4 regions of the Neobacillus sp. DHD-1R genome follow, and region 3 is predicted to be linked to each of the others. Evidence: riboswitches for the same ligand, from Rfam matches in the RefSeq annotation. Region 3 holds a riboswitch; each other region holds the start of a gene.
What was found. A riboswitch is a leader RNA that binds a small molecule or an ion and turns the genes downstream of it on or off. The one in region 3 is predicted to bind lysine.
Positions count from the first base shown of each region.

Region 1: another riboswitch for lysine. It lies ahead of dapA (4-hydroxy-tetrahydrodipicolinate synthase); the one in region 3 lies ahead of AC3ANL_RS19325 (aspartate kinase).
Region 2: another riboswitch for lysine. It lies ahead of AC3ANL_RS15810 (amino acid permease); the one in region 3 lies ahead of AC3ANL_RS19325 (aspartate kinase).
Region 4: another riboswitch for lysine. It lies ahead of AC3ANL_RS00325 (cysteine hydrolase family protein); the one in region 3 lies ahead of AC3ANL_RS19325 (aspartate kinase).

Region 1 is NZ_CM173232.1:3,075,314-3,080,261, forward strand. Features, by position in the region: gene AC3ANL_RS14855 (CAP domain-containing protein) at 1-228, shown strand, start outside; gene AC3ANL_RS14860 (MBL fold metallo-hydrolase) at 390-1,223, shown strand; gene AC3ANL_RS14865 (NUDIX hydrolase) at 1,199-1,879, opposite strand; lysine riboswitch at 2,126-2,305, shown strand; gene dapA (4-hydroxy-tetrahydrodipicolinate synthase) at 2,428-3,315, shown strand; gene AC3ANL_RS14875 (SDR family oxidoreductase) at 3,315-4,151, shown strand; gene AC3ANL_RS14880 (NAD(P)H-hydrate dehydratase) at 4,296-4,948, opposite strand, start outside.
Region 2 is NZ_CM173232.1:3,245,524-3,250,471, forward strand. Features, by position in the region: gene AC3ANL_RS15795 (PH domain-containing protein) at 20-634, shown strand; gene AC3ANL_RS15800 (nitroreductase family protein) at 728-1,360, opposite strand; gene AC3ANL_RS15805 (YitT family protein) at 1,528-2,343, opposite strand; lysine riboswitch at 2,566-2,756, shown strand; gene AC3ANL_RS15810 (amino acid permease) at 2,868-4,346, shown strand; gene AC3ANL_RS15815 (helix-turn-helix domain-containing protein) at 4,429-4,590, opposite strand; gene AC3ANL_RS15820 (hypothetical protein) at 4,808-4,948, shown strand, end outside.
Region 3 is NZ_CM173232.1:3,913,910-3,918,857, reverse strand. Features, by position in the region: gene AC3ANL_RS19340 (electron transfer flavoprotein subunit alpha/FixB family protein) at 1-46, shown strand, start outside; gene trxA (thioredoxin) at 267-581, shown strand; gene uvrC (excinuclease ABC subunit UvrC) at 721-2,496, shown strand; lysine riboswitch at 2,564-2,741, shown strand; gene AC3ANL_RS19325 (aspartate kinase) at 2,855-4,069, shown strand; gene AC3ANL_RS19320 (YslB family protein) at 4,133-4,588, opposite strand.
Region 4 is NZ_CM173232.1:64,423-69,370, forward strand. Features, by position in the region: gene ahpC (alkyl hydroperoxide reductase subunit C) at 1-321, opposite strand, end outside; gene AC3ANL_RS00320 (N-acetylmuramoyl-L-alanine amidase family protein) at 750-2,159, shown strand; lysine riboswitch at 2,244-2,427, shown strand; gene AC3ANL_RS00325 (cysteine hydrolase family protein) at 2,610-3,332, shown strand; gene AC3ANL_RS00330 (APC family permease) at 3,350-4,696, shown strand; gene AC3ANL_RS00335 (L,D-transpeptidase family protein) at 4,838-4,948, opposite strand, start outside.

The sequences.
Region 1 (4,948 bases), 840 kb from region 3:
GGACAATCCCCCTTTGACCGGATGAAAGAGGATGATATTGTCTTTCAGTTAGCTGGAGAAAATCTTGCATATGGACAGTTTAGCAGTATTTTTGCTCATGAAGGCCTTATGAACTCACTTGGCCACCGTGAGAACATTTTGCGGAAAGGCTACGAGTACTTGGGAGTTGGCGTTGCCTTTAATCAACAATCACAGCCTTACTATACGGAAAATTTTTACGCTAACTAAGTTTGAAGATGTAGGTCTGCTATTGATGAATAGCAGGCTTTGTTAATAAGTATGGAAAATATCTTGGAAACCATGGATTACAGCAGGAATATAACATTCTCATGATGAATACGTAAGTAATAAATCACTTACGTGTTGTAATAGATGAAAGGATGTTATCGATGGGTAGTAACCTAAAAATTATTCGAGTACCGATTTCAACGCCAACTTTGTTACCACATACCACTACAAATTGCTATTTAATTGGAAACGCTCATGAAAGTATATTAGTTGATGCAGGATTTGATCAACCAGATACGAAAATAGATTTAGAGCTAGCAATAAAACAAAATAACCTTGCCATACCAAAGAGGATTATATTAACCCACTCACACCCTGACCATGCCCCAGGAGTTCTGCAATTAGCGGCATGGAATCCACTCGTTTATGGCCACCCACTTGAAAAAAAGGGTATTCTTGCCGCAATTGAGCCTTTGAATCAATTAGCATTTTTAAACGACGGCGACATAATAAGAATAGCTGATGAAGAAATAATTATCATTCATGCTCCAGGTCATACAGCAGGCCAGTTAAACCTATATATTCCATCAAGGCAAATTCTCCTCGCTGGAGATAATATTGTGGCGGAAGGAACATCATGGGTCGGTCCCCCTGATGGGGATATGTCAGACTATATAGACACACTCAAAAAGTTAAGACAACTGAAAATAAGCAAAATTGGTCCGGGACATGGTGGATGGGTAGAACACCCTTATGAACAAATTGAATTTGTATTAAATAGAAGATTATACCGTGAAAACCAAATCAAAGCCCTTCTAAACAAACATAAAAAATTAAGCGCTGTCAATTTAACAAACATGATTTATGACAAACTACCACATCCGAGTGTTTTTGACGTAGCAAAACGAACGACGGAAGCACATTTAATCAAGTTAGTAAAAGAAGGTACCGTAATACAACAGGAATCTGATTATTTTCTTGCATCACCAATATAATCACCTAAATTAAACGCAGGCATCTGCAATGGATTGCCGTTAAGATGATTTACAATAGTTTTCAAGGTATGAATCGTTGGTGGAGCCAATGATATTTCACCACTTTGATTTGCAGCTAATGCATCGGCCGGAGACATCCAGCTAGCATCAGTAATTTCATTTACGTTAGGTTTAGGGGTTTGGCCTACTGGCAGCTGCGTTAGAAAAAAACGTGTATCAAACCTAATCTTACTTACATTTGGGGTAATTATGTGACCGATATATCTCAAACGATCAAGCTGAAAAAATAAGTCTTCCTTTATTAACATATGTAAGAAAGAAATTTCCCCTCTTATCAAAAGCCGGCGGTATTCCATCTCTATTTCTTCTGTGAATTGAACAGGAACGCCGCCGTCTTTCTCACAAATCAAGATGCCCACTTCTTCAAACAATTCCCTTGCCGCAGCGATATAATGACCAATCGAAAAGGAATCATTTCGGTACCTAGCAATAATACGGTTACCCTCTTGTACGTCATCAGCCTGATCAACTGCTCCCCCAGGAAACACATAAAATCCGCCCATAAATTTCATCGTTTCAGGTCTTTTTGTTAAATAAACTCTTGACAAGTGATCCATCAAGACAACTGTTGAAGCTGGTCTAGGAATTGCACTCATTATTCCTCCACCTCTCAATATTTATTAAAATATAAAACTAGTTTTATTTATATTCAACTTTTCAGTCGCGATTCCCTTCCCTAAAAAGTCTGATTCTTCTTTTAAGGATATTTCTTCAATAGAATGTTCCTGTTAATGTTTGAAACCAATTATATTGAAGGCAATTTAGATTTTCCTATTGAACATTATTGAATTATCTGTTATATTACAAGCAATTAAATATTTTCTTACTTCAATATCTTTTGGAGTCAGGATAGAGGTGCAAAGACCATTAGTACGCAATTCGAGGATAATGAGATCCTATGACCATTGCGGAAAGGGGCATTTGCCGAAGCGGAAGGAATCTCATTGGTCTTGAAGCTGGTTCTGCTGTTGAATAAGCACAGAATTGTCATATAGGAAACTATATGGAGGGCTATCTCACGCATAGGAACTTTATTATTTTTTGTTTCTACAGCAGCAGCGACCCCTCGTTGCTGCTTTTTTGCGCTGATTTTAATATGGCCTTACCCCCTCTAATTACTTAAAAATTATGTAAAGGGTGAAAAATGATGAATTTTGGCCAAGTATTAACGGCAATGGTTACACCATTTGATCTGAGTGGTGAAATCGATTTTAACGCAACCAAAACGTTAGTAAATTATTTAATTGAAAATGGGTCTGATGGATTAGTTGTCGCTGGAACAACTGGTGAGTCTCCTACCTTATCCGCAGAAGAAAAGGTGGCATTATTTAAATTTGTGGTGAATGAAGTAGCTGGTAGAGTTCCGGTTATCGCTGGAACAGGATCCAATAACACCAGAGCTTCCATCAGCTTAACTAAACTTGCGGCCGAAGCAGGTGTAGATGGAATTTTACTTGTAGTACCTTATTATAATAAACCATCCCAAGAAGGTTTATATCAACACTTTAAAGCAATAGCTGAATCAACCTCCCTGCCTGTCATCCTTTATAATATCCCAGGACGTTGTGTAATCAGCTTGTCAGTCGAAACCATTGTTCGTCTTTCAAAAATCCCTAATATTGTGTCAATAAAAGAAGCAAGCGGTAACCTTGATGCCATGGCAGAGATTATTAGCCAAACCCCTGACCATTTTACATTGTACAGTGGTGATGATGGATTAACATTACCTGTTCTAGCTATAGGCGGCACAGGAGTGATTTCCGTAGCTTCCCATATTATTGGGAAGGAAATGCAAGAGATGATTAAAAGTTTCAAAAATGGATTGCTTAATGAGGCAGCTTCTGCCCATCGAAGACTACTCCCACTGATGAAAGGATTATTTGCAGCACCAAACCCAACGCCGGTTAAAGCTGCCTTAAATATGACAGGAGTCCCTGTTGGTGGTGTCCGATTACCATTGGTCCCATTAAATGAGGAAGAGAAATTAGCACTACAACAGCTCCTCCCTGCTCAATTGGAAAATATAAAATAATGAATAGAAAAACTGCAATTGTTACAGGTTCATCGAGCGGTTTTGGTTTATTATGTGTGATTGAATTAGCCTTGAAGGGGTTCAATGTCATTGCAACTATGAGAGATACCCAAAAAGATAAGGTATTATTTAAACTCGCAAAAGAAAATGCTGTTGAGGGTCTAATTCAGGTCACTCCATTGGATGTTACTTCTGCTAAGTCTATTCAATCTTTTAAAGGCATGCTTGAAGATTATTCCTCGATTGATGTGTTAGTGAACAACGCAGGGTTTGCGCTAGGTGGTTTTAGTGAAGAACTTTCAATTGAAGACTATCACCGGCAGTTTGAAACCAACTTTTTCGGGGTGATAGCAGTGACTAATGCTATTCTTCCTTTTATGAGGGCTAAAAAGCAAGGGAGAATTATTAATATGAGTAGTATTAGCGGACGAATGGGATTCCCAGGATTATCTGCTTATACAGCATCAAAGCATGCTCTTGAAGGATATAGCGAAAGCTTAAGGTTGGAGGTTAAACCATTCGGTATTGATGTATCCTTAATCGAACCAGGTTCCTATCAGACCAATATATGGTCAAGTGTGGATCAGTTGGAAATCCGAAAAGATTCACCATACTTTTCTTATGCGGAGAGCATGTTGAAAGAAATTGAACATGGTAAGACCGGATACGGAGACCCCAATGAAGTGGCCCAACTAGCAGCTCGTATTGCTTCACAGCCTTCATCGCCCGACCTTCGTTATCCCATCGGCAAAAGCGTAAAGACTAATCTATTTTTTAAAAATACATTTCCATGGAAGGTCATTGAAAGAATTATTTTAAAGAAGCTTAAACATTAAATTTTTCTTTTTGATGCTTTCCTTCAGTCTGAAGAATTGCTTGTTGGCGAAAACAACCGATTTGGGACAGACCGGATAATTTTAATTATAACCATTTCTTCAAAAAATAAGGCTGCCCTAAGTTGAGCAGCCTATTTTATACTTTCAAATCAGATTTAGTTGCTCCCTAATCCCGTCAATAATGTCAAATGGCATTACACCGTAGCTTGATAAAACTTTAGCTTTTTCTTCCCCTGCTTTTGCATGTAAATAGCTGGCCGCAATTAGGGCGTCGACCGGTTGCGCTCCTTGAGCAAGAAACGAGGCAATTAGCCCTGTCAGCACATCCCCGCTACCGCCCTTTCCTAATGCATCATGTCCGTGTGGGTTGATGAATATCTCCTCATCTGGAGTCGCAATGATGGTCCTATGCCCTTTCAATAACAAAAAAACTCCATAATCCCTTGCAAAATTCTTGGCAATTTCAATCCGGTCCTCTTCCACTTCTTTTACGGTTAAATTTAATAATCCGGCCATTTCCCCAGGATGTGGCGTAAAAATTACATGCCCTTCATAGTGGCGGATTAAATCTAAATTATTTCGAAGCAAATATATGGCATCTGCATCAACAATAATCGGCTGTCCAGTCAAAGCCGTAATAAGCGATTTAACCCAACCTTCTCCACCAGAAAAGCGACCTATCCCAGGACCAATTGCGATACTATCAAATCGAGGAAGCAGAGGTGTGATTTCAGCAATTGCTTTTTTGGAAAAATGCCCCTCTTCTTCTGATAATGGCTGAAACAAGGATTCTGGAT
Region 2 (4,948 bases), 670 kb from region 3:
GTAAAGTGAGGTTGGTACCATGTTTGGAAAAGTAGCCGCTGATATTTTAGGTTTAAGTGATGTTGGTTCTGTTATTAAGCCGCAAGATTACGATAAGGTCGATGCAGACGATTATGTCATGCATGAAGACAATGAAAAGATTTATTTTTTAATTAAATCAAAATCTGATGAATACTGCTTTACCAATAATGCCCTAATCCATTTGGATGGCACAAGTGCGACAAGTAAAAAACGAATGTTGCACCGATATAGTTATGCAACAAATCGAATTTCCGATGTAAAACTTGAAACAGCTGGTACGGTCGACATTGATGTCGAGATAAAATTCAAAATTGGCTCAGCGCCTTTCTCGATTGATGTCCACAAAAAGCATATTGAGGAAATAAAGGATTTATACAAAGCACTTATTAAAATTTCGGAGATTTCACATGAAAATGAAATCAGTCTTCAATTTGCCAAACAAAGTTTGGAGATTGCCTCCACTACACTTGGCCGTGTAACAAGTCCAGATAGCAACCTGGTTGTTCAATTTAAAATGCTAAATCAGGCAGCCTTCCAATGGCTGGAAGAAAGTAAAAAGCAATATTCAGTTAAAGATTTTGGAACTGTATTTGAAAAATATATTAACAATTAAAAAAAGAGGATAGCTCAAACCAAAGGATTAAACCCCACAATCTATTGAGTGTTAAATGTGGGGTCTGCCTTCCTTGAGCCATCCTCTTTTTAATTATTTATACTCGATCAATACATCATCTAATGGTAACCGTGTTGAACCAAATGCAGGGGCAGCCGCCTTACCAAGTGGAATTAATACAATTGGGAAAAAACGTTCTGAAACATTAAATTTTTCTATGAATTGTTGTTTATCAAATCCACCCATGGGGACAGTATCATACCCTCTTTCCTTAGCTATAAGCATTAATTGCATTGACACAAGTCCTGCATCAAACATAGCAATATTTTTTCGAATATCTTCAGGTGCATTAGGATACGTATTATTGGCACTGGCGATTAATCGCTCCATGTTTGCTTCATCCATAAAACCAGCTTCATGGGCACTGTGATATACCTTCTCAATACTCTTATACATTTCCTTGTCACCTAGTACAGCAATTACAGCCGATGCTGTTTCCACCTGTTCTTGATTGTATGCAATAACTCTAAGGTCTTTTTTAATTTCTTGGTCTTGGAACACCATAAAGCGCCATGGTTGAAGATTACTTGATGATGGTGCTGATGTCGCTTCTTTTATTATATCTTTAATTTCTTGTTTAGAAATTTGATAGCTTGGATCATATTTTCTTACGGAGTGACGGTCTTTCATCACATCAGTAAAACTTTTCTTTACTTTTGTTTGCATAAAGTTTCCTCCTTAAATCTTGCACTTACAAATAATAAGTTTCTTTTAACATCTTACTTTTAAAAAGCTTCTACCGTCAAGAATGGATGAAAAATCGAGAAAATTCATAATCGATTATCCAAATAAAAAAGAGTTGCACTTAGGCAAAGTGCAACTCTTTTTATGAACTAGGAAGGGCTCTGTCGATGAAATAACCCCATTACCTCAATGGTTTCTGTGATATTAACAAATGCACTTGGGTCCACCTCGGAAATGAGATTTTTAACCTCGTTTAATTCATATCTAGAAATGACTGTCATTAAAACATTCCGTTTGTCGTTAGAATACCCACCAACTCCATCCATTATGGTAAGTCCCCTGTACAAATTGGTCAGCAAATGTTCCCGCATTTCCTCACCTTTTCCCGTAATAATCATCAAGGTTAATTTAGCATGATCTGTATAAATGGCATCCACTACTTTACCTGTGACATATATAGATACTAACGTATTAAGAGCCGCGTCCCAATTAAATAGGAATCCATTAAATATAATAACAACACCATTCATACCAGAAAGTAACACCCCGATAGGAAAGTCCTTTTTCCTTGAAACGATCATGCCAATAATATCAAAGCCCCCCGTTGATCCTGATGAACGGAATACAATTCCAACCCCAAGACCTGCGAGCGCACCGCCGAAGATCGATGAAAGCATAGTGTCATTCGCAAAGGGTATGATAGGCACCACATAAAGACCTACAGAAATGATCAACACTGAAAAAATGGTATTCATGACAAACTTTTTGCCAAGAATTTTATATCCAATTATAATCATCGGTAAATTCAAAAGGAAGTTAGCCAAACCAGTATTAAGCGGTGTAATCATTCCTAATAACATCGATATCCCGCTCAAACCACTACTTAACACCTCATGGGGAATTAAGAAAAAATTAAATGCCCCTACCACGATAAGAGAACCCACAATGATTCCGACAATTTGCATGGTAAAAAACCCTCCTAATACCTGCATTTTCTATTTTAAAATCATACTAAATTCTCTAATCTAAATAAACTTAACAGTTTTTTTTAAATTGAACCAATTATCTGTCTACTAACAGAATAAATTTTTTTCCTTAAACCTATTTAAATAAAATAGATTGACATTTTTAAAATAATAATTATACTTTATTAATATAATAACTTTATAGTTAAATCCTCATCAAACCGATGAGGTAGAGGTCGCGGTTTTTATTAGTAAAGTGGACGAGATGTAGAGACATCCTTGACTCCGTTTGAAAGGAAAAGCTGCCGAAGTTTGCTTTTATCTCTATAAAAAGCATGCTGGGTCTGTCTCCGAATAGGAACAGAACTGTCACGCTTGGCCCTACCAGTCATGCGTGTTGAGCTATCTTTCGGAAGGTATGATGCGGGGTATTTACGATGCCATCGATTCTACTTCGATGGCATTTTTTTATTCCAAAACTCCTTCTAATGAAAGAAATAAGAAAAAGATAAAGGAGTATTGATATGCAATCACAAACAGCAAGAAATCTTGATAAACAAGTATATACAGGTAACCATGCGGAAACTACGGAACTAAAACGGAGTTTAAAATCACGTCACCTTACAATGATTTCGTTAGGGGGAACGATTGGAACCGGACTATTCCTGGCAAGCGGTGGTGCGATTCATTCGGCCGGACCGGGTGGAGCTATCCTTTCCTATCTTGTTATTGGTGTAATGGTTTACTTCTTAATGCAAGGCTTAGCCGAAATGGGTACTTACATGCCAGTGGCCGGAAGCTTTAGTACGTATGCAACTAAATTTGTTGATCCTGCCTTTGGTTTTGCGCTCGGTTGGAATTACTGGTATAACTGGGCCATTACCATTGCAGCAGAATTAGCTGCTGTAACAATGATTATGAAATACTGGTTTCCGAACACCCCATCATTAGTATGGAGCAGTCTCTTTTTAGTCATTATGTTCTTGTTAAATTATCTATCCGTAAAAGGGTTTGGAGAAGCTGAATACTGGTTCTCGCTTATTAAAGTCATAACGGTCATCATTTTTATTATTACTGGGACATTGATGATTTTTGGTATTATGGGAGATCATGCCATTGGCTTTAAAAACTTCACAATTGGTGATGCTCCCTTTCATGGCGGCTTTATGTCCATGCTTGGCATCTTTATGGCCGCTGGCTTCTCATTCCAAGGAACTGAGCTTTTAGGAGTCGCTGCGGGAGAAACAGACGACCCCAAAAAATCAATACCACGGGCAGTACGATCAGTATTTTGGCGGATTCTTTTATTTTATGTATTAGCTATTTTTGTTATCGGCCTGCTCATTCCTTATACAAATGGAAATTTGGCAAATGGAGATATAACCGTAAGCCCATTTACCCTTGTATTTCAAAAAGCAGGAATTGCCTTTGCCGCTTCTGTCATGAATGCTGTTATCTTAACAGCAGTATTATCGGCCGGTAATTCTGGAATGTATGCTTCTACACGGATGCTTTGGGATTTAGCTCGACAAGGTAAAGCACCAAAATTTTTAGGTAAGCTTAATAAAAATGGTGTCCCTGTAAATGCATTAATTGCTACAACTTTAGTAGGAACACTTGCCTTTCTAGCTTCTTTCTTTGGGGATGGTGTTGTCTATGTATGGCTTTTGAATGCTTCTGGTATGTCTGGCTTTATCGCATGGCTCGGAATCGCCATTTGTCACTATCGATTCCGCAAAGCTTTTGTTGCACAAGGAAAAGATCTAAATTTATTACCTTATAAATCTAAATTATTCCCATTTGGCCCGATTTTCGCTTTTGCCGTTTGTGCATTTGTCGTTTTAGGTCAAAATTATTCCGCTTTTATGGGTGACCACATTGATTGGAATGGTGTGTTGGTTTCTTATATTGGCTTACCACTTTTCCTAATTTTATGGCTAGGGTATAAATTCTTGAAAAAGACTAAGGTTATTCCCTTAGAGAAATGCGATTTAACTGTTTAATTACCTCGATAAATTAGATAAAAATGTGCATAATAAAAGCAGATCCTCAATGGGTCTGCTTTTTTGCATAGCTAGGGTAGTATTAACTTTCCTTTGCAGTCCAAACGTATAGATCTTCAATCTTGCAATTTAATTCTTTGGAAATAGTCATTGCCGTGTTTAGGTTCATTACCTTCTTTGACAAGTAGTCGTCGAGTTGACTCCTAGGAATATTTGTATTCCTTTCCAAATTATCTAGATCCATTCCACTTTTTGATAATAAATCTTTGAGGTTACTTTTTTTAGCTTTATAATTGGTCAAAATGACACCTCGCTTTTGTAAAGCATACCATAATTACATTATAATGGAAAGGTTAATAGGTCCCTGTCTTTCATTTGCTTAACAAATACTAATTCACGAACAAAACGTGCCCCATATTTTTGTGTTATAATTAAGATGTAATTTTAAAGGGGTGTTAAAATTGAAGAACTCAAATAATCGATACAATAATGGTCAAACTGTGAACATTATCGAAACTGGTGAGGTTGTTACAATCTTAAAATGGCAGTATGTAAAAAATATGAAAAGATATTCTTATATCGTTAAAGAACATCCTGGTACA
Region 3 (4,948 bases):
ACCAATATTAACAGAAGAGTTTAAAAAACTTAAGGTCCATTCGTAATAAGCAAAGCGGAATCGCTGGAGCTAGACATAAGAATGGCTAAGAAAGATAATAATAAAGCGGGCGGGACAACAAGTAACGCTCGCTTTTTTTATATTCGCATAGAATACTTATAACCAGGATGGGTATATTACATGCTGAAACATATTATTAGCATGATATGGCAATCGATGGTATACTTTCCGTAGTATTTCAGTTATTTAATAGGAGGTCAATAAAGATGGCTATTTCACACGTAACAGATCAAACCTTTGCTACTGAAACAGGTTCAGGCCTTGTGCTTGTAGATTTTTGGGCACCATGGTGCGGACCTTGTAAAATGATAGCTCCAGTTCTAGAAGAACTTGACGCAGAAATGGGCGAAAAAGTAAAAATTACTAAGCTTGATGTGGATGATAACCCACAAACAGCTGCTAACTTCGGCGTTATGAGCATCCCAACATTGTTGGTACTGAAAGATGGCGAAGTTGTCGATAAAGTCGTTGGCTTCCAGCCAAAAGACGCGCTAGCAAGTGTTTTAGAAAAACACGTATAAGATAAATAACAAAAAACCTTAGTTAGAGTTCCATCTAGCTAAGGTTTTTTGCTTTTTACAAGAGTCTCCTACTTCCCTTTATGAGTCATTTGCATTAGAATTTTAAATACATTAAAAAAAGACGGAGGGAGTGGCCGGAATGAATGAAAATATAAAGCAAAAATTGACCCTGCTGCCTGATCTGCCTGGCTGCTACTTAATGAAGGACCGTCAGGGAACAATTATTTATGTGGGAAAAGCAAAGGTTTTAAAGAATCGTGTCCGTTCCTATTTCACTGGATCCCACGATGGAAAAACGTTAAGACTTGTTAATGAAATTGAGGACTTTGAATACATTGTTACCTCTTCGAATATAGAAGCCCTATTACTTGAATTGAACCTGATTAAGAAATACGATCCAAAATACAATATCATGCTGAAGGATGATAAAAGCTATCCGTTTATTAAACTAACTGCAGAAAGACATCCAAAGCTTATCATAACGAGAAAAGTGAAAAAGGATAAAGGGAAATACTTTGGTCCTTATCCCAATGTAGGAGCAGCTAATGAGACGAAAAAGCTGTTAGATCGGATTTACCCATTACGAAAATGCTCCACCCTGCCTGATCGTGTTTGCTTGTACTATCATTTAGGGCAATGCCTTGCACCTTGTGTGAATGAAGTGAGTGAAGAGCAGTATAAGCAAATGACGGATGAAATTTCCCGCTTTCTAAATGGCGGCTATAAGGAAATAAAAAAAGAGCTCACAGAAAAAATGACAGCTGCCTCAGAAGAACTTGATTTTGAGCGGGCAATGGAGTTCCGCGATAAAATTGTTCATATTGAGGCGATTATGGAAAAGCAAAAAATTACGATGACTGATTTTACCGACCGTGACGTATTTGGCTATGCAGTCGATAAAGGCTGGATGTGCGTTCAGGTCTTTTTTGTCCGGCAAGGAAAGCTGATTGAGCGGGACGTATCGATGTTTCCCATCTACAATGAGCCGGAGGAAGAAATTTTAACGTTCCTCGGCCAATTTTATACAAAAGCCAATCATTTTAAACCAAAAGAAATTTTAATTCAAGACGACGTGGATCTTCATATCGCTGAACAGCTTTTGGAAGTAAGAGTCCTGCAGCCACAGCGCGGTCAAAAAAAGGACCTCGTTAAAATGGCCATAAAAAATGCGAAGATTGCTTTAAATGAAAAGTTCTCCCTGATTGAAAAAGATGAGGAAAGAACGATTAAGGCTGTTGAAAACCTTGGGGAGCTACTGGGGATATATACACCGCACAGGATTGAATCATTCGATAACTCTAACATTCAAGGGACAGATCCAGTATCCGCCATGGTTGTTTTTATTGATGGGAAAGCAAATAAACGAGAGTATCGCAAATATAAAATCAAATCGGTTAAGGGTCCCGATGATTATGAATCCATGCGAGAAGTAACGAGAAGAAGATACTCGAGAGCCCTAAAAGATGATTTACCGCTTCCTGATTTGATTATCATTGATGGTGGAAAAGGGCATGTCGAGGCTGTAAGAGATGTTTTGGAAAATGAGCTGGGCTTAGATATCCCGCTTTCAGGATTGGTAAAGGATGAGAAACACCGAACATCCCAGCTTCTATACGGCAATCCATTGCAAATCGTCCCCTTAGCTCGAAACAGCCAAGAGTTTTATTTACTGCAACGCATTCAAGATGAAGTTCACCGCTTTGCGATTACTTTCCACCGTCAACTCCGTGGGAAAAGTGCGTTCCAATCGTTGCTCGATGATATTCAGGGTATCGGAGAAAAACGAAAAAAATTACTATTAAAACAGTTCGGTTCTGTCAAAAAAATGAAGGAAGCCAACATAGAGGAATTTACTGCACTTGGAATTCCAATAAATGTAGCAGAAGAATTATTCAATAAACTTCACACAATATGATTGTCAGAAAAAAAAGAACATGCTATAATAAGTGAAAATTTAATTTACTATCACTTTGTCGTACTAAAGTGAAGGTAGAGGTGCGAGCTTCAAGAGTAATGGTTCTGAGAAGGATGAGCTTCGAAGAGGGATCATGAAAGGGAATGTTCGCCGAAGTAAAGAAGGTCTCATTCCTTCCTTTGCTGGTTCTGTATTGAATAAATCCAGAATTGTCAAGACGTATGTCTTGGAGAGCTATCTTACGTTATTTGTACAGGAATTTATTTTTTCGTGTTCAAAAAGCAATGAGATGCCCTCATTGCTTTTTTTTCATTTATGGGGAAATCTAATGTAATCATTTGAAAGAAGGGAATCAACTATGGGGCTTATCGTACAAAAATTTGGGGGAACCTCCGTTGGCAGTGTAGAAAGAATATTAAATGTAGCATCACGTATAAAAGAGGAGACCGTGCTAGGTAATAACGTTGTTGTCGTTGTGTCGGCTATGGGGAAATCTACCGATCAGCTAGTAAGTTTAGCAAAGGAAATATCTGATCAGCCAAACAAGCGGGAAATGGATATGCTGCTTTCAACAGGGGAGCAGGTTACGATTGCATTATTGTCGATGGCTTTAAATCAACAGGGGCTTAATGCAGTTTCGTATACAGGCTGGCAGGCGGGGATCGTTACAGAACCAGTTCATGGAAATGCCCGGATTGCCAAAATCAACACGGAGGCGATTCAAGCTCAGCTGTCTGAAGGAAAAGTTGTGATTGTGGCAGGATTCCAAGGGATAACAGAAGATGGCGAGATTACAACACTTGGCCGCGGTGGCTCAGATACAACCGCTGTTGCTCTAGCTGCATCATTAAAAGCTGATCGATGCGATATTTATACGGATGTAACCGGTGTTTTTACAACGGATCCACGATATGTTAAAGAGGCACGTAAATTATTATCCGTTTCATATGATGAAATGCTTGAACTTGCTAATCTAGGTGCAGGTGTGCTGCACCCAAGAGCAGTCGAGTTTGCAAAAAATTACAAAGTTCAGCTTGAGGTTCGTTCAAGTATGGAGAGAGTAGAAGGAACAGTCATAGAGGAGGAAGCAACAATGGAACAAAATTTAGTAGTGCGCGGAGTAGCGTTTGACGATGAAATTACAAGGGTTACTGTACTAGGACTCACTAACTCATTAACAAGTTTATCAACTATTTTTACCACCTTAGCACAAAATCATCTTAACGTGGACATTATTATTCAAAGTACAACTGAGGGAGGGACTGCCAATCTGTCATTCTCGATCCATACGAATGATTTGCTCGAAACATTAAAGGTCCTGGAAGATAATAAAACAGTCCTGGGATATGAGCAACTTGATGCTGAAAATAAGTTAGCCAAGGTATCGATTGTTGGTTCAGGAATGATTTCTAATCCAGGCGTTGCCGCTAAAATGTTTGAAGTACTAGCTGAAAATAACATTCAAATCAAAATGGTCAGCACCTCCGAAATTAAAGTATCCGTCGTTGTCGAAGAAAAAAACATGCTTCAAGCTGTACAAGCCCTTCACACAGCATTTGAATTAGGGGAATAGTGAAAAGGGTGTCAGGCACCTTTGGTGCCTGACACCCTTATTAACAAAATGATCGTTGAGAAGTTACTTTATGGGGTCTTTTGTATCCCATTTGACGGTGAATTGAACTTTGTTTGATTTTTTAACAGGGTGCTCAAAGGCTTCCGTATATACTTTTTTTTGGAGTTCGATTTGCTGAGCAAGGAAACCGGCTTCGAGCTGAAAAAAGTGCTCGGCCTTTGATTTTACACGAGGCACAATCAATGGACTAGATAGTTCCATTTCGATTTCATTTTTTGTTTCTTTAATTATTTCCAGCTGACCCCATGAAGCTTTGGTAAAAAACTCAATGACTTGATCATGATCAGCTAAAGGGAATTTTCGCGCTAGACGCTTACCGGCCCAATATAATATTTCAGGCGTATCTTTTCCGAGAATTTCTGGCAGAAGTATTTCCCTAATTAACTCATATCCGAAGATCGAGATGGTTCGTGGTTCTGCTGCATTTGTATCCAAATTAACGACTGTACTTTCTTCCACAAGCTTCCCCTCTTTCTATTATTCTATTATATACAATTTTGGCTAAGTTTCAGTACAGTTTTCAATAAGAAAATATTGTTATTTTGCAATATCTAATCCTATTTATTATCATAATTATCTTTACCTTTAAAGTAAAAACTCTAACAGTTAGATATTGGAAATATCATTGGGGAAATTGGGCAACCATAAATAACTATCAATCTTTATAAGTTTGTACACATACACTATTATAATTTCAATATATTTAAAAAATTTTTATTTTTTACTTAAAATACTGTATCCGTTTTCTTGACGCTCTATCAGGTTGGGAGTAAAATGGACATGTCACATAATTGTCACAGTAGTGAAAATTAAAAATTA
Region 4 (4,948 bases), 1.6 Mb from region 3:
GTTACGTGAAAGAACATGGGCAGGATCACCAATCATTGTGTAGGCAATTTTACCAATCGCTTCTGAAGTATCATGCCATGCTTTATGTGTAAAATGAGAATCTCTTGAAACTGAGAAAACTTCTACACCTAGTTCTTGAAGTTTTGGATATTGGTCTTGCAAATCCTCTAATTCAGTTGGGCAAACGAATGTAAAGTCTGCTGGATAAAAACAAACGACACTCCACTGACCTTTTAAATCTGCATCTGATACTTCTAAAAATTCGCCATTTCTGTACGCTTGGGCTTTAAATGGTTGTACTTCTTTTCCAATAAGGGACATAATTAAAATTCCTCCTAAAAATAATGTTTAAAATCATAGACAGCTTGTCCGGTGAATACCGTTATTGTTTGCTTATCTATAATTATTATTAGTTTATATTTGTTATTATATCTATCTATTAATATTTTTGTCAATTAAAATACTATAATTATTTTAATTAAGTAATAGATATTGAGAGTTGTAGAAAGGGATACGTCTTCATTTTTAATAGGCATTTCAACTAATTTTAGTTATTAGCATAAACATTGGTTATATATTAAGTAATTGAGAATTCATGAGATAAATGAAAAATCTATTGGTTTACTATTGGTAGGATTTTTTGTATGACAGAGGTTTCTCTTCACTATTGTCATTTTTTAACTATTTTTTTCACTAGTGGTACAGTATTATAAAATTAGATTCATAGATTAGCTAGAAGGGATGAGGAAATGAAGTTATATAAGAAAATAGTTGCATCTGCTTTGGTGGGATTGGCCATGTTGCTTTTTGTGAAAATGCCTGTACATGCAGCAACAATATTGGGAACGGATGTAACCAATTATATTAGTTCGAGAAGTAACACAGTTTCAATCGGTGTTTATGATGCCAACACTGGTAAGACATATACATACAACCCTTCTAAAACCTACTATACTCAAAGTGTTGTGAAGATGTCGATGTTAGCAGATGTACTCTATCAAAATATACCAATCACAACCTATGAAAATTCATTGCTAACTAAAATGATAGAAAATAGTGATAACAGTGCTGCAAGTACGATATGGCGGCAGCTTGGCAGTGATCAAAGCGTGCAGGCCTTTTTTAGAAAAGTTGGTATGACCAGCACGATTGCAGGTACAGGCGGCTGGTGGGGACGAACCACCACAACGGTTTCGGACCAACTTACCATGATGAAACTCTTTGCCTATCCCAATACATTCTTAACGGATAAGCAGAGGGCATATGGTCTAAATCTTATGCGGAATGTAGTGTCGGATCAACGTTGGGGTACTAGTTATGGTATTCCTTCAGGGGTGAGTGTTGCATTAAAAAACGGCTGGGTCACTACTGGCAGTTATGTGAATAGTGTTGGGTACATAAATGGACAAGGTAAAAATTATGTTATTGCTGTTTTGACAACGAATAATAAATCCCTATCCTATGGTATTGAAACCATTAATAAAATATCAAGCATGGTTTGGAATGAAATCCCAGGAAATGGTTGGGTGTTTTCGAAGGGCAACTGGTATTTTTATACGGCAAGTGGGAAGTACACGGGGTGGCTTTACAATAATGGTCTCTGGTACTACCTAGATTCATCAGGAGTTATGAAAACGGGATGGATAAAGTCAGGCGGTTCATGGTACTACTTAACTAGTAATGGATCAATGAGGACAGGCTGGCTATATAATGGTGGTGCATGGTATTTCCTTGATCGCTCGGGAGCGATGAAAACAGGCTGGATCCAAGCTAACGGTAAATGGTATTACCTTCAAGCCAACGGAAAAATGAAAACGGGCTGGCTGCTTTCCGGCAGTAAGTGGTATTACCTCCAGTCTAATGGTGTAATGCGTAAGGGTTGGACTTTAGATAAAGGGCAATGGTATTACTTAGATCAATCAGGAGCAATGAAAACGGGCTGGCTTGAATTATCAGGAAAGAAATATTTCCTTTCGAGTAGTGGTGTGATGGTTACAGGCTGGGTGCAAATCAATGGTAACTGGTATTATTTCTATCAAGAAGGGGAAATGGCTGCCGATACTGTCATTCAAGGTTATAAAGTAGATCAAGACGGTGTATGGATTCAAACCGATAATGCTACTTCGGGGGATTCAGAAGCGGCTGGGATGACCCCGTAAGGCCATCCTGGTTATTAATCCCATTGACATTAAAATATTATTATTTTAGAATATACAAATAATTAAATAAACCTCACTTGAATCTAGTGAGGTAGAGGTGCGATCTTTATTAGTCCTTAGAGGAGCTTGAGAATGCTTTGATCCTAAGGAGAAGGAAATGTCGCCGAAGTGTGTAATCATTCTCGATGTTACATGCTGGGACTGCAGTGAATAATTGCAGTACTGTCTTAATAAACTCCCTGGTTTATTGAGTTGTGCTATCTCAAATGGGATAAGGGTGAGGACTTTAGAATCACTACAACGTTTTTCTGAGTTCATCTCAGATTTGGTTTGTAGTTTTTTTATTGCCAAAAAGGAGAGGAATAACATGCAGATTTATGTTATTTCTTTTTTTATTCTTTTTTAGCGGTTAAGGAATTGGAAGAAACTATCTATTTTCAGGAGGACAACATGATGGAAAAACAAAATTTACAAACTTTATACTATGAATTTGTACCAGCCGGTGAGGATAGAATTCAGCCGGATCCAAGTAAAACGGCTCTATTAATAGTGGACATGCAAAATCAATTTGTGAGCAAGGATTATGGTGATGCGGATGTAGCTAGAGAAAAAGGGATGTGGGATAAATGGGAATATTTTTATAATCGTTTAGAAAACATTGTAATCCCAAATAACCAAAAACTACTAGAGTTCTTCCGGAACAATCAATTAGAAGTCACCTTTGGTAGAATTGCCTGCCATCATAAAGATGGACGTGATAGATCTCCGGTTCAAAGAAGACCTGGCTGGAATAATATCCTGCTTCCAATTGGACATTATGGGGCAGAAATGATAGATGAACTGAAACCTTTAGAGGATGAAATTGTCGTTGAAAAAACAACAGATAGTGTTCTAAGTGGAACCAATTATGAATTTCTTCTTCGAAATATGGGAATTGAAACGGTAGTTTGTACAGGTGTTGTGACGGATCAATGTGTGGCATCGACTGTCAGAAGTTTAGCTGATGCTGGATTTGAAGTCATTCTAGTCGAGGATGCTTGCTGTGCAGCAACCCAACAATTACATGATGCAGAAATTATGATTATGAATCAAATTTATTGCGAGGTCATGAGTACAGAGGAAACAATTGAACTTATTAGCATGCAGCTGGAGAAAACACCACAGGAAGCCTAGTGAGAGGAAGTTATGAAATGAGTTTGAAAAATAATAGCGGAAACAATCCGCAGTTTAAGAGAGTACTAAGCTTATGGGACCTTGTGATTTATGGGATAGCTTTTATGACGCCCATTGCACCTGCGTATATTTATGGATATGCAGCCGTTTCTACGGGAGGAATGCTCCCATTAGCGTACTTAATCGCCATGGTTGCCATGATGTTTTCTGCTTATAGCTATGGACGAATGGCTGCAGCCTTTCCAGTTGCAGGTTCTACTTATTCTTATACACAGCGTTCGATCAATCCGCATCTCGGTTTTTTTGCGGGATGGGCCATGTTTATGGACTACGTTTTAGTACCATTGATTGTTTTCATGGTAGGTGCTTCCTATGCAAATGCCCTAGTTCCTGCTATCCCATATTGGGCATGGGTCCTAATCATTGCTGCTGTCATTACATTCATTAATATCCTGGGGATTGAAATGGCTGCAAAAACAAACAACATTCTTGTTCTCTTTATGGGTGTAGTCGTTGTCATTTTTGTGATATTCTGCATCAAGGCCATTGTAGGCGGTGAAGGAGCCAATACCCTTATTTCGATTAAACCCTTCTTTAATGGAGAAACGTTTACTACCTCTGCTATTATTGCAGGAGCTGCTATGGCATGCTTCTCATTTTTAGGGTTTGATAGTATTACTACTTTGTCTGAAGAGGCAATTAAACCTAAAGAAGATATTTGGAAGGCCGCTATTCTTTCTTGCCTTATCGGCGGTTTAATCTTTATTCTACAAGCATATGTTGCTCAGCTTGTTTGGCCGGATGTGACTTCCTTTAGTTCAGCAGATACAGCCCTTTTTGATATTGCCCATGCGGCTGGGGGGGCGGCACTAGCAACGATTTATACAATTGCTATTATCGTTTCTACCTTTACAGCAGGTATGACCGGGCAAGCAAGTGCTTCCCGTTTAATGTTTAGTATGGGCCGTGATGAAGTACTTCCGAAAAAGTTCTTTACCTATGTCCACCCTAAGTTTAAAACACCTATTCTTAATATTTTATTAATGTGTATCATTAGCGTGATCGGAGCACTTGCCCTTCCGATCTCCTTAGTAGCAGAGTTAATGAATTTTGGCGGATTAACAGGATTTATGTTTGTGAACCTTTCAGTTATTGTTTATTATTACTTCCGTAAAAAAGAGAAGAAGTTCATCCGCTACTTCTTAATACCAGCTTTAGGATTTCTGATCTGTTTTTATTTGTTCATCAATCTGTCCGCCTTAACTTTAAAAGTAGGCTTTGTCTGGCTGATCATTGGTTTTGTTTACGCATTTATCACGACAAAAGGATTTAAGAAAAACCCACCCGTTATGGAGGGACTGTAATTATAGAATTTGGTTTATGATCTATAAATGCAGATAAAACTGGTACGGTGAACTTTATCATAAGTTAATGATGTTTTTAAAAAGAAAAGGCGGCTCTTGTACTTCCTTGTCATTGTCGGGAAGCACGAGAAGCCGTCTTTTTTAATATATTACAACCGGTTCGTATGTGCTGAGATTGTCATACACGGTTTTCATTACAGTGGGTGGTGTATTGACGCAGCCGCCGGATCCAGCCCCAAGATAAGCAGTACT